3 regions of the Allobrachymonas sp. genome follow, and region 1 is predicted to be linked to each of the others. Evidence: predicted binding sites of a transcription regulator. Region 1 holds the regulator's gene; each other region holds the start of a gene.
The links. The regulator sigma-54, encoded in region 1, starts transcription at its own class of promoters, with help from an activator protein. The targets are predictions, from matches to a motif close to TGGCANGNAANCTGCTTT.
Positions count from the first base shown of each region.

Region 2: glnA (type I glutamate--ammonia ligase) is a predicted target of sigma-54. The motif match lies at 1,902-1,919, and genes of this name have one in related genera.
Region 3: nirB (nitrite reductase large subunit NirB) is a predicted target of sigma-54. The motif match lies at 1,516-1,533, and genes of this name have one in related genera.

Region 1 covers NZ_JAYRLV010000002.1:96,718-100,871, forward strand. The annotation lists gene ACE3P9_RS02950 (helix-turn-helix transcriptional regulator) at 1-553, opposite strand, end outside; gene rpoN (RNA polymerase factor sigma-54) at 1,058-2,773, opposite strand; gene lptB (LPS export ABC transporter ATP-binding protein) at 2,831-3,652, opposite strand; gene lptA (lipopolysaccharide transport periplasmic protein LptA) at 3,649-4,154, opposite strand, start outside.
Region 2 covers NZ_JAYRLV010000007.1:10,341-14,494, forward strand. The annotation lists gene ACE3P9_RS07025 (hypothetical protein) at 1-236, opposite strand, end outside; gene glnA (type I glutamate--ammonia ligase) at 415-1,830, opposite strand; gene ACE3P9_RS07035 (competence/damage-inducible protein A) at 2,163-2,963, opposite strand; gene ACE3P9_RS07040 (EI24 domain-containing protein) at 3,117-4,022, opposite strand.
Region 3 covers NZ_JAYRLV010000003.1:210,742-214,895, reverse strand. The annotation lists gene dnaN (DNA polymerase III subunit beta) at 72-1,178, shown strand; gene nirB (nitrite reductase large subunit NirB) at 1,615-4,047, shown strand.

The sequences.
Region 1 (4,154 bases):
CGGTGACGGCCAGGTGGGTGCAGCGCTGCAGGGTGAAGGTTTTGAGCACACCGGCATCCATGGCCACCAGGTACCAGATGCCGTGCTGGTTGACGAGGCGGTAGGGGGCAATGGTGCGGGCCTTGTCTGCGTAGACGATGTGGCACTGCAGGCGGTCACGGATGGCGTCGTCGAGGGTCTGGAAGGCGCGGTTGCTGGCGCGCTCGTGCTCGTAGGCTGGGCCCTTGACCAGGTAGCTGCGGGCGCGGTCTCCGTCGAGCAGGGGGAGCAGGAACCGGGTGCCGTGCTCGGGGAACAGGCCGTCGGAGCCGAGCAGCGTGACGAGTGCCTGCAGGTGGCGGGGCTCGATGCGGCAGCCAAAGCCGGGGGCCAGCTCGTAGAGGCCGTCTTCGCGCAGGCGGATGATGTCGCCGAGGCGCTGGAGGTCGCGGTAGATGGTGCGCTCGGTGACGCCGAATTCGACGGCGAGGATCTGCCGGTCGAGCGCCTGCCGCTGGTAGAGCCGCTCCAGCATGATGCCGAGGCGGCGGGCCAGTTGCTCGTTGTCTGCCATGAGTCGTGCTCCCTGAGAGTGTCTGTCCCTCTGCTCCGGGCCAAGGCGCCTCTCTGGTTCGGTGGCGAGGCATGGATGGGGGGACGGGTGCACCGAGTATAGAAAGCGTCCCTGACAGGTGGTGTCAGCGAGCAGGCAGGACGTGCCTGCACAGGGGGTGCTGCCGCTCCGGCTGCCCGGCGACGGGAGGTTTTTGCAGCGGTGATGGTGAGAGTGGCGAAGTGAGTGGATGAATGTTCTGCGGGGACCATGTGTTCCCGCATGTGCTCCCCGATATACACGACTCATCCTTCAGGCAGTCCGGGAGTTCACCGTGGAGGGCTCTTTCAAGGGCATCGCGCAGGAGGGGCTGGTGGCCCTTGCCGCGCACAGGGGCAGCGATCTGGTCTGGTCGCCCTCTGGCGCGAGAGTCGGATGGCCATGCGCTGCAGCGCCGGGCGCCTGGGCCTGATGGCTTTGGGGCACCCCATTCCACACCCCGTTCCATGCAGATGCGACGCCTCCCTACCCCAGCACCTTGCGCAGATGGGCTGGGGGGATGCGCAGGGCTTCGCGGTATTTGGCTACGGTGCGGCGGGCGCACTGGACGCCGCGTTCCTGGAGGAGTTCGCAGAGGCGGTTGTCGCTGAGGGGCTTGGCGGGGGGTTCGTCGGCGATGAGTTTCCCGATCATGGCGCGCACGGCGGTGCTGCTGGTGGTGCTGCCGTCTTCGCTGGCGAGGCCCGAGGCGAAGAAGTACTTGAGCTCGAAGGTGCCCCAGGGGGTGCTCATGTATTTGGCGCTGGTGACGCGGCTGACGGTGGATTCGTGCAGGCCGAGTTCGTCGGCGATTTCGCGCAGGACGAGGGGTTCCATGGCCAGTACGCCCTGCTCGAAGAAGCGGTGCTGGCGCTCGACGATGGCGGTGCTCACGCGCAGGATGGTGTCGAAGCGCTGCTGGATGCTCTTGACCATCCAGCGGGCTTCCTGCAGGCGCTGCTGCAGGGCCTGGATGCCTTCGCCCTTGTGGTGGCGCAGGGCGCTGGCGTACATCTCCTGCACGCGCACGCGGGGCATGACGGCGGGGTTGAGCTGCACGCTCCAGGGGCGGCTGGCGGCGTCGCGGCCCTGGTTGGCGCGCACGAGCACGTCGGGGATGACGATGTTGCGCTCGGTCTGGGCAAAGGCGCGGCCGGGCTTGGGTTCGAGGGTGGCGATGAGCTGCATGGCGCTGCGCAGGTGCGCGGCCGAATAGGGCAGCAGCTTGCCGAGGCCGCGCACGTCGCGCCGGGCAAGGTAGTCGAGCGGCTGGCGGCAGACGTCGAGGGCGACTTCGCGCGCGAGCAGGCGGGGGGTGTCGGCGTCGGGGATGTCGAGGGCACGCAGCTGGAGCTGCAGGCATTCGGCCAGGTCGCGCGCGCCGACGCCGACGGGGTCGAGCGACTGAAGCAGGCGCAGGGCCATGGTGAGGTGGTGGAGGAGTTCGGCGTGCTCCTCGGCGTCGCGTTCGGGGTCGCCGGTGGGGTTGCGCTCCTGCAGGCTCTGGGCGAGTTCGCCGAGGGTGTCTTCGAGGTAACCGTCGTCGTCGAGGGATTCGATGAGGAAGTACAGCGCGGCCTGTTCGCTGGTATCGAGGCGCAGGGCCAGGGCCTGGCGGTGCAGGCAGTCCTGCAGGCTTTCGTGGCAGCCGGCGCGCTCGATGGCGGAGGGCTCGTCCTCGTCGTCGTCATGGCTGCTGCCGGCGCTGCTCACGCGCAGGCTGTCCCAGTCGTCGTCACCATCGCTGCTGCTGGAGAGGACTTCGTCGTCGCCCGAGGTGGCAGGGCTGTCGTCGCGGGTGGAGCCGGCGCTCCAGTCGTCGGTCTGGGCGTTGGCGAGGTCGGTGTGGTCGGGGGCGTCGCTGGAGAGGACTTCGCTGGTGTCGGGGGCGTCGGCGCCTTCGGGGTCGTCGTAGCCGCCTTCGGCTGTGGCGCCCATGCCGTCGTCACTGCCTGCCTCTGCGCTGGGGCCGGTGGTGGCATCGACATCGCCGGATGCGTGGCCAGCAGCGTCGGGCTCTGACTCGGAGGCTGCCGCGTCCTCGGCGCTGGTGTCCTGCTCCAGGAAGGGGTTGTCGGCCAGCATCTGGTCGATCTCCTGCTGCATGTCGAGCGTGGAGATCTGCAGCAGGCGGATGGACTGCTGGAGTTGCGGCGTGAGGGAGAGGTTCTGCGCAGTGCGCAGCTGCAGTCCTGCTTTCATGGCACGGAGGGCGGCTTCGGAAGGTACAGCGGGAAGCGGCTCATGGACGGAGTCCGCTCACATGCGGAAGTGTTCGCCGAGGTAGACACGGCGCACTTCGGCGTTGGAGACGATCTGCTCGGGCGTGCCCGAGGCGAGCACGGCCCCTTCGCTGATGATGTAGGCGTGGTCGCAGATGCCCAGGGTTTCGCGCACGTTATGGTCGGTGATGAGCACGCCGATGCCGCGCGCCTTGAGGAAGGCGATGATCTTCTGGATTTCGATGACGGCGATGGGGTCGATGCCGGCGAAGGGCTCGTCGAGCAGGATGAAGCGCGGCTGGCTGGCAAGGGCACGGGCGATTTCGACCCGGCGGCGCTCGCCCCCGGAGAGTGCGAGCGCGGGGGTGTCGCGCAGGTGGGTGATGTGCAGGTCGGCGAGCAGGGCATCGAGCTGGGTGTCGATGGTGGCGCGGTCGAGCGGCTTACCGTGGGCATCGACCTGGAGCTCCAGCACGGCGCGGATGTTGTCCTCGACGTTGAGCTTGCGGAAGATGGAGGCTTCCTGCGGCAGGTAGCTCAGGCCCATGCGTGAGCGGCGGTGGATGGGCAGGTCCTCGACGGGCTGGCCATCGATGGAGATGGCGCCGCCGTCGGCCCGGATGAGGCCGACGATCATGTAGAAGGATGTGGTCTTGCCGGCTCCGTTGGGGCCGAGCAGGCCCACGACTTCGCCCTTGCGCACGCTCAGGGACACGTCCTTGACGACGCGGCGGCGGCCATAGGCCTTCTGGAGATGGCGCACGCACAGTTCGCTGCCGTCGGCAGGCGGACGGCCCTGGCTGCCGCCCTCGCAGCGGAGGTCGGCGGCCGGGGCAGATACGGGAGCGGCATCGCTCATGGGCGGCCTCCGATGGTGGCGCTGGAGCGCAGGGTGGTGACGGGAGCCGACGCGGCGCGCGCCCCCTTGCTGGCGGCCCGGGTGGCGGGCATGGGCAGGGCGGATTTGCCGCCGCTCTGCCCCACGGGATTGATGACGGCGCGCACCCGGCCGGCCGGCACGGCCCCTGCGGCAGCGCCCCCGGCGCCGGTGGAGGGGCCGCCGGCCACGTTGTAGACCTCGGTGAGGTCGTTGTAGACGATGGTGTCGCCACGGACTTCGTCGGCGAGCTGGGTGCCCACGAGGCGGCGCATGCGGGCGTTGCCGGTGAGGCGCGCGATCTGGGTTCTGTCGTCCCGCTCGATGCGGTTGGCCTCGCCCTCGATGTACTCGTTGAGTCCCTCGCGCTTCTGGCGCATGAAGGCCTGGTGGCCCGCGCTGCCTTCGGCGTACATGAACTGGTTGCCCTGCGGATCCTGGCGCACCTCGACCTTGTCGGCACGCAGCACAATGGTGCCCTTGG
Region 2 (4,154 bases), on a different contig from region 1:
GGACTCGCCACTGCAGGCACCACGGATGCACTGCCCCCCGTCACCCCATGAATCGTTCCACCCCGCACCACGGTCACATTGCCGCCACGCAGGGCTACACATCCCCCCTGACGGATGCGCTCGGCACTGTTGGTGTATTCGTTGCCACACCGATAGATACGGCTCTGTGCCTGGGCAGGCAGCACGGCTCCCACGCCCAGCACTCCCAACGACAAGAGCAATCCCAGTTTCTTCATGCTTGACTCTCTCGACTTCCGTCAATGACCAGATGGACAACGCACACCACCCATCGACTGACCAGTGGTGACATGAGTATCTGACAGTTACAAAGAAAAACCAAGAGACACTGTCCAGGTTTTACATTTCGGGCAACAAAAAAGCGGCTTGCGCCGCTTTTTTGCGAATACCACCGGCTTACAGCGAGTAGTACATTTCGAACTCAACCGGGTGCGGCTGAATGCGCAGCTTGTTCACTTCGCTCATCTTGAGCTCGATGTAGGCGTCGAGCATGCTGTCGGTGAAGACGCCGCCCTTGGTCAGGAATGCACGGTCCTTGTCCAGCTCTTCGAGGGCCTGATCCAGGCTGTGGCACACGGTCGGCACCAGCTTGTCCTCTTCGGGCGGCAGATGGTACAGATCCTTGGTGGCAGCCTCTCCGGGATGGATCTTGTTTTCCACGCCATCCAGACCGGCCATCAGCAGGGCAGCAAAGCCCAGGTAGGGGTTCATCATCGGGTCGGGGAAACGGGCTTCGACGCGACGTGCCTTGTCGCTCATCACGTGCGGGATGCGGATGGAGGCAGAGCGGTTGCGGCTGGAGTAAGCCAGCTTCACGGGAGCCTCGAAGTGCGGCACCAGACGCTTGTAGCTGTTGGTGGAGGGGTTGGTGATGGCGTTCAGGGCGCGTGCGTGCTTGATGATGCCGCCGATGTAGTAGATGGCGAAATCGGACAGGCCTGCATAGCCGTTGCCTGCGAACAGGTTCTTGCCATCCTTCCAGACGGACTGGTGCACGTGCATGCCGCTGCCGTTGTCACCTGCATAGGGCTTGGGCATGAAGGTTGCGGTCTTGCCATAGGCGTTGGCCACGTTCCACACCACATACTTCTGGAGCTGGGTCCAGTCGGCGCGCTGCACCAGCGTGCTGAACTTGGTACCGATCTCGTTCTGGCCTGCGCCCGCCACTTCATGGTGGAACACTTCGACCGGAATGCCCAGGGATTCGAGGATCATGACCATCTCGGCGCGCATGTCCTGCGTGCTGTCGACGGGGGGAACGGGGAAGTAGCCGCCCTTGATGGTGGGACGGTGGCCCTTGTTGCCGCCGTCGAAGTCGCGGCCGCTGTTCCAGGGAGCCTCGTATTCGTCGATTTCGTACATGGTGCGGCCCATTTCGGTACTGAAGCGCACGCCATCGAAGATGAAGAATTCGGGTTCAGGTCCGAAGTAGGCGGCATCGCCCAGGCCGGAAGCCTTGAGGTACGCTTCAGCGCGCTTGGCGATGGAGCGGGGATCGCGGTCATAGGCCTTGCCGTCGCCCGGTTCGAGCACGTCGCAGGTCAGCACCAGCGTCGTTTCCTCGAAGAAGGGATCGACCACCGCAGTTTCTGCATCGGGCATGAGCAGCATGTCGGATGCTTCGATGCCCTTCCAGCCTGCGACGGAGGAACCGTCGAACGCGTGGCCTTCGGAGAACTTGCCCTCGTCAAAGGCGGAGATGGGCACGGTCACGTGCTGCTCCTTGCCACGGGTGTCGGTGAAGCGGAAGTCGACAAACTTGACCTCGTTCTCCTTCACCATGCTCATCACTTCAGCGACGGTTTTTGCCATCTGGAATCTCCTCAAGAGGGTTACACAATTATTCAGAAAACCAACTTCATGGCGGCCTGCGGCGCAACGGGCATGCACAAAACGTGCCAACGTACCATGAGACAGGAATGTACACAGGATGCTCCGTGCACTCCGATACCCCGCCGGGGACTCGAAGGGGAACCGCCTTTACGGTCATTTCGTCCACCTGCTATTGTGCCTTGTGTTGCGGTTTTTTCCTGCCTCCGGGTTGACCGGCCGCAAAAAAACGGAAGGGTTCGCCCACGCGATTCCCTCTGAATACAGCAACCGGAAGGCACCACAAAAAGGCATTTGCACCAAACAGGTGCAAATCATCGGCGCAATTCGGGGCCCAGATCACATCCCATGGCGCCAAGGCTGCGCACCATGTCCTCAAAGGCCGCATCCACCGCCTGCTGATCCCCTCCCTTGACCCCCAGATCGATGTGCGGGCCATATACGGGGTGATCCACGCTCGGCAGACTGAAGACCTTGATGCCGGGATAGGCGGCCTCCAGCCGCTCCATCAGGGGAGTCAGGGCCGCCTCGTAGGCCTTGCGCACGATGATGGAACGTTCCACCCAATGGCGCCTTTCGAACCAGCGTGCATAGAACGTGTCGAGCACCCATTCCATCATGGGCCACGCCATGACCGGGAAACCCGGCATGAAGTGCACATGTCCGACCGAAAACCCGGCAATGCGGTTGTAGGGATTGGGAATGATGCTGGCCCCCTCTGGGAACATGGCCATCTGGAGACGCTGGAGATTGTCGGCACGCTCTTCGTCGAAAGGTTCGCCCTTTTCGCTGGCCACGTCGCGCATGCGCGCCAGGATCTGCGCCCGGGCAGCCGGGTGCATGGCGAGCGGAACGCCCAGTGCTTCTGCCGCAGCCTGCCGCGTGTGGTCATCCGGGGTGGCGCCAATGCCCCCACAGCTGAACACCACATCGCCACTGGCAAATGACCGCCGCAGCTGATCGGCGATGCGTGCACGGTCGTCCCCGATCATGTGCACATAGGACAGTGCCAGGCCCCGCGCGCCCAGCAGCTCGATGGCCTTGGGCACATGCTTGTCGGCACGCCGGCCCGACAGCAGCTCGTCCCCCAGGACCAGCAGCCCGAAAGTGGGCATCGAGGCATGGGGAGCAGGCGGAACCACTCCCTCTGGCAAGGAGCCGGTCTGAAGGGATTCAGTCGATATTGCGGATGCAGGTGAATTCATGTTTTCTCCCGATGAAAGTTCCCGTTTGGCAGAGGGCGGCAGGCATTCCACAGCCCTGCCTGGTCAAAGACGCGACACGAGGCCCCTGCCTTGCGGGGGCTCTCCCTCTCCCATGGTACGCGCCGACACATCGATGACGTCCATTGCGGCGGTTCTGGCTGCCTGCTCGGCATCGGCAGCAAGACGCATCTGCTGCAGCACCGCCAGGCAGTAATGGGCAAACCACAGGGAGGAAAAGGCAAAGACCAGCGCATAGATCCACACGGCCACCGGCACCAGCAGCACAAAGGCTACGGCAAAGAATGCCACCGAACTCCACACGACCCCGGGCGCTGCCCCCAGCAGTCCGACAATGATGCCCATGACCAGCAATTCCACGTGATGGCTGCGCATGAGGGCCCGCCGCTCCTCGCGGGAAGCAAAATCTGCCAGGGTGTCGTAGGCCATGACGCGATAGGTGAGCCAGCCCCAGATGAGCGGCGGCACGATCAGCACCAGGGGGGGCACGAACCACAGGGGAATGCTCAGTCCCAACGCCACCAGCGCCAGCGCGGTATGCCCCAGAGACCATCCGACACTGCCGAAGAAGGAGCCTCCGTGGCGCTGCTCCAGAAGCGGGAAACGCCGCTCGGCCACCATGCGCGTCAGAGGGGGAGTCATGAAAAAGGCGATGGCCAGCAGGGAGACCAGCACCAGCAGCGGCGTGATGGCGAAGATCACCGTCAGCACCGGCACCACCGCCTTGAGCTGCGGCATGTGCAGCCACTCCACCGCACGGTCGATCACCGTCTGCACCGCCGTACCCTCCAGGGCCTGGCGCACGGCATCGACCGCCGGCATCCATCCCCACTGCGCAAAAGCCAGTGCCACAGCGATGAGCAGCACGAGGGGCAGCAGGGACAGCACAATCACGCGGGGGTGCAGACAGTACGCCACCGCCCGCCAGAAAGCATCGAGCAAAATCTTCATGGCTGCACAGTGTAGGGGAATGCTCCGCCACCTGCCGGGTCGGCCGCATCCGACAGTGCGGAAGCACTGGCGCCTGAACTTCCACAGTGTGCACAGGCATGCCAATGGGGCAAGGATTCGCGCCCACGCAAC
Region 3 (4,154 bases), on a different contig from region 1:
GCACGGACGCGGTGCGTTGCGTGTGATCCCCGGCCCCCTGCTTGTCGGCATCCAGAGCATCCGGAATCACCATGCAAGTCTTGAAAGCACCCCAGGCCCAGGTTTTGAACGCCCTGCAATCGGTTGCGGGCATCGTGGAGCGGCGCCACACCCTGCCCATCCTGGCCAATGTGCTCCTGCGCAAGCATGGCGAAACGCTCCAGCTCATCACGAGCGACCTCGAAATCCAGATCCGCACCACGGCCGAGCTCGGCGGCGATCCGGGCGACTTCAGCACCACCGTGGGTGCGCGCAAGCTCATCGACATCCTGCGCACCATGCCGTCGGACCAGACCGTCACCCTCGAAACCAAGGACAGCAAGCTGCTCCTCAAGGGCGGCAAGAGCAAGTTCACGCTGCAGACCCTGCCGGCCGAGGACTTTCCGCTCGTGCAGGAATCGGCCAACTTCGGCCCCGTATTCAGCGTGCCCCAGAAGACGCTCAAGCAGCTCCTCTCGCAGGTCTCCTTTGCCATGGCGGTGCACGACATCCGCTACTACCTCAACGGCATCCTGTTCGTGGCCGAGGGCAACACCCTGAGTCTCGTGGCCACCGACGGTCACCGGCTGGCCTTCAGCAGCGCCACGCTGGAAACCGAGGTGCCCAAGCAGGAAGTGATCCTTCCGCGCAAGACCGTGCTGGAGCTTCAGCGCCTGCTGAGCGACGCGGACGGCGCCATCGAGATGCAGTTCGCCAACAACCAGGCACGCTTCACCTTTGGCGGCATGGAGTTCGTCACCAAGCTCGTCGAGGGCAAGTTCCCCGACTACAACCGCGTCATTCCCAAGGACCACCACAACCACCTCACCGTGGGACGCCAGCCCTTCCTGAGCACGCTGCAGCGCATCGCCATTCTCACGAGCGACAAGTTCAAGGGCGTGCGCCTCACCCTCGAAAACAACACCCTGCGCGTGGCCTGCAACAATGCCGAGCAGGAAGAGGCCGTGGACGAGCTCGACGTGGACTACGAGGGCGACCCGATCGAGATCGGCTTCAACGTCACCTATCTCATGGACGTGCTGGGCAACATGGGTCAGGAAATGGTCACCGTGGCCCTGCAGGACGGCAACAGCTCGGCCCTGTTCACCATTCCCGACAACGACCGCTTCAAGTACGTCGTGATGCCCATGCGCATCTGAGCAGCGCACCGTTCCCCTTGCTCTGTGGCCCTCCGCGTGGAGGGCGTGGCTGCCGCCCCGGTCAGGGGAGGCAGCTTTTTTTGCGCGCTCGCTCGCACGGCACAGCACAAGGCGAGGCGAAAGCGTTCACGCGCCATCCGAAATGGTGCATGAATCTCCCCTTCGGTGCATGCCGAGCGCCTGGGACACCGACGCTGGCATGGGGGCTGCGCAGCGGCGGGGAGCGTTCGGAGGCACGCCAGCGCCACCTCAAGCGCCGTCTGTCTGGCCCGCAGGGGCCGAAATCTTCCACGTTCCTCTGTCTGTCATGAAGGGAGATGCACGTCATCTGCATCTTTGGCATCGAATTTGCTTGTACTGGTCTACCCAGCAGCACACCGTGGCAATGGCGGGCTGCAATGCACCACTCTGGATCAACTGTGAAGGTATTTTTGACATGGCGAAACCGCGACTGGTACTGATAGGCAATGGCATGGCCGGCATGCGCACGGTGGAAGAGCTGCTGGCACTCGAGCCTGACATGTACGACATCACTGTCCTGGGCGAGGAACCCTATCCCAACTACAACCGCATCCTGCTGTCGCCCGTGCTGGCAGGAGAGCAGCAGGTCGAGGACATCATCCTCAACCAGGTGCAGTGGTATGCCGACCACGGCATCCAGCTCGAACTCAACACCAAGGTGTCCCACATCCACCGCGGCCGCCGCACCGTGGAGACCGAAGACGGACGCCAGTTCCCGTATGACCGTCTCCTGATCGCGACCGGCTCCAATCCCTTCATCCTGCCCGTGCCGGGCGCGGATCTGCCCGGGGTCATCAGCTACCGCGACATCAAGGACACCGAGGCCATGATCGAGGCCGCCCGCGTGTATCGCCATGCGATCGTGATCGGCGGCGGCCTGCTGGGTCTGGAGGCGGCCAACGGCCTCAAGCTGCGTGGCATGGATGTCACCGTGGTGCACATTGCGCCCTGGCTCCTGGAACGCCAGCTCGACGAGACTGCCGCACGCCTGCTGCAGAAGTCGCTGGAGGACAAGGGTCTGCGCTTCCTGCTGCAGAAGCAGACGGCCGAGCTCGTGGCGGGTGAATCTGGCCGCGTGGCCGCCGTGCGCTTCAAGGACGGCGAGGTCGTGCCCGCCGATCTGGTGGTCATGGCCGTGGGCATTCGTCCCAATGTGACCGTGGCCGAGGCGGCCGGGCTGTACTGCAACCGCGGCATCGTGGTCAACGACACCATGCAGACCTATGACCCGCGCATCTATGCCGTGGGCGAGTGCGTCAACCACCGTGGCACGGCCTACGGCCTCGTGGCGCCGCTGTTCGAGCAGGCCAAGGTCTGTGCCAACCACCTGGCCAACTTCGGCATCGGGCAGTACAAGGGCTCGGTGCTGTCTACCAAGCTCAAGGTCACGGGCATCGACCTGTTCTCGGCAGGAAACTTCATGGGCGGAGAGGGTACGGAGGAGATCGTGCTGTCCGACCCGGCCAGCGGCATGTACAAGAAGCTCGTCCTCAAGGACGACAAGTTGGTCGGGGCCTGCCTGTATGGAGACACGGCCGACGGCGCCTGGTACTTCAAGCTCCTGCGCGAACAGCGCGACATCGCCGACATGCGCGAGCAGATGATCTTTGGCGAGACCAACCTCGGCGACACCGGCCACCAGGGCCAGAACCGTGCGGCTGCCATGGCCGATACCGACGAGGTCTGCGGCTGCAACGGCGTGTGCAAGGGCACGATCGTCAAGGCGATCAAGGAAAAGGGCCTGTTCACCATCGACGAGGTCAAGAAGCACACCAAGGCGGCCAGCTCCTGCGGGTCCTGCTCCGGTCTGGTGGAGCAGATTCTCATGAACTGCCTGGGCAGCAGCTACGAGGAATCTCCCCGCCTCAAGCCCATCTGCGGCTGCACCAGCCACACCCACGAAGAAGTGCGCATGGCCATCCGCGAGCACAAGCTGCTCACGCACCGCCAGGTCTACGACTTCCTGGAATGGCGCACGCCCAACGGCTGTGCCAGCTGCCGCCCGGCCATCAACTACTACCTCGTGTCCACTTGGCCCCATGAGGCTACGGACGATCCGCAGAGCCGCTTCATCAACGAGCGCGCGCACGCCAACATCCAGAAGGACGGTACCTTCAGCGTGATCCCGCAGATGAAGGGCGGTGTCACCAGCCCTGAGCAGCTCCGCCGCATCGCCGACGTGGCCGACAAGTACGAAGTGCCCATGGTCAAGCTCACCGGCGGCCAGCGCATCGACCTGCTGGGCGTGCGCAAGGAACAGCTCGTGCCCATGTGGCGCGATCTGGGCATGTCTTCCGGCCATGCCTACGGCAAGTCCATCCGCACGGTCAAGACCTGCGTGGGCAGCGAGTTCTGCCGCTTCGGCACCCAGAACAGCACCCAGATGGGCATCGATCTCGAAACCATGCTGGGCAACATGTGGAGCCCCCACAAGGTCAAGCTTGCCGTCTCCGGCTGCCCCCGCAACTGCGCAGAGGCCAGCATCAAGGACGTGGGCGTGATCTCCGTGGACAGCGGCTGGGAAATCTATGTCGGCGGCAACGGCGGCATCAAGACCGAGGTGGCCCAGTTCTTCGTCAAGGTGAAGACGCCCGAGGAAGTCAAGGAGTATTCCGGCGCCTTCCTGCAGCTCTACCGCGAGGAAGCCTGGTATCTGGAGCGCACCGTGCACTGGCTCGAACGCGTCGGTCTGGACTACGCCAAGGCCAGGGTGCTCGACGACGAGGCCAACCGCAAGGCGCTCTACGAACGGCTGCTTTATGCTCTCAAGGATCTGCCCGATCCGTGGAAGAAGCGCGTGGAAGGCTTCCAGGCCAACGAGTTCACGCCGCTCACCGTGCCGGCCTGAGTATCCGGTCCGTCCGTCCGCATGCCCGGACGGACAGACGGCGCGGACGCGCGGAACCAGGAGGTGCCCCTGTGGGCGCCTCGGCGTTCCGTAGCGGTCGCGGGCAC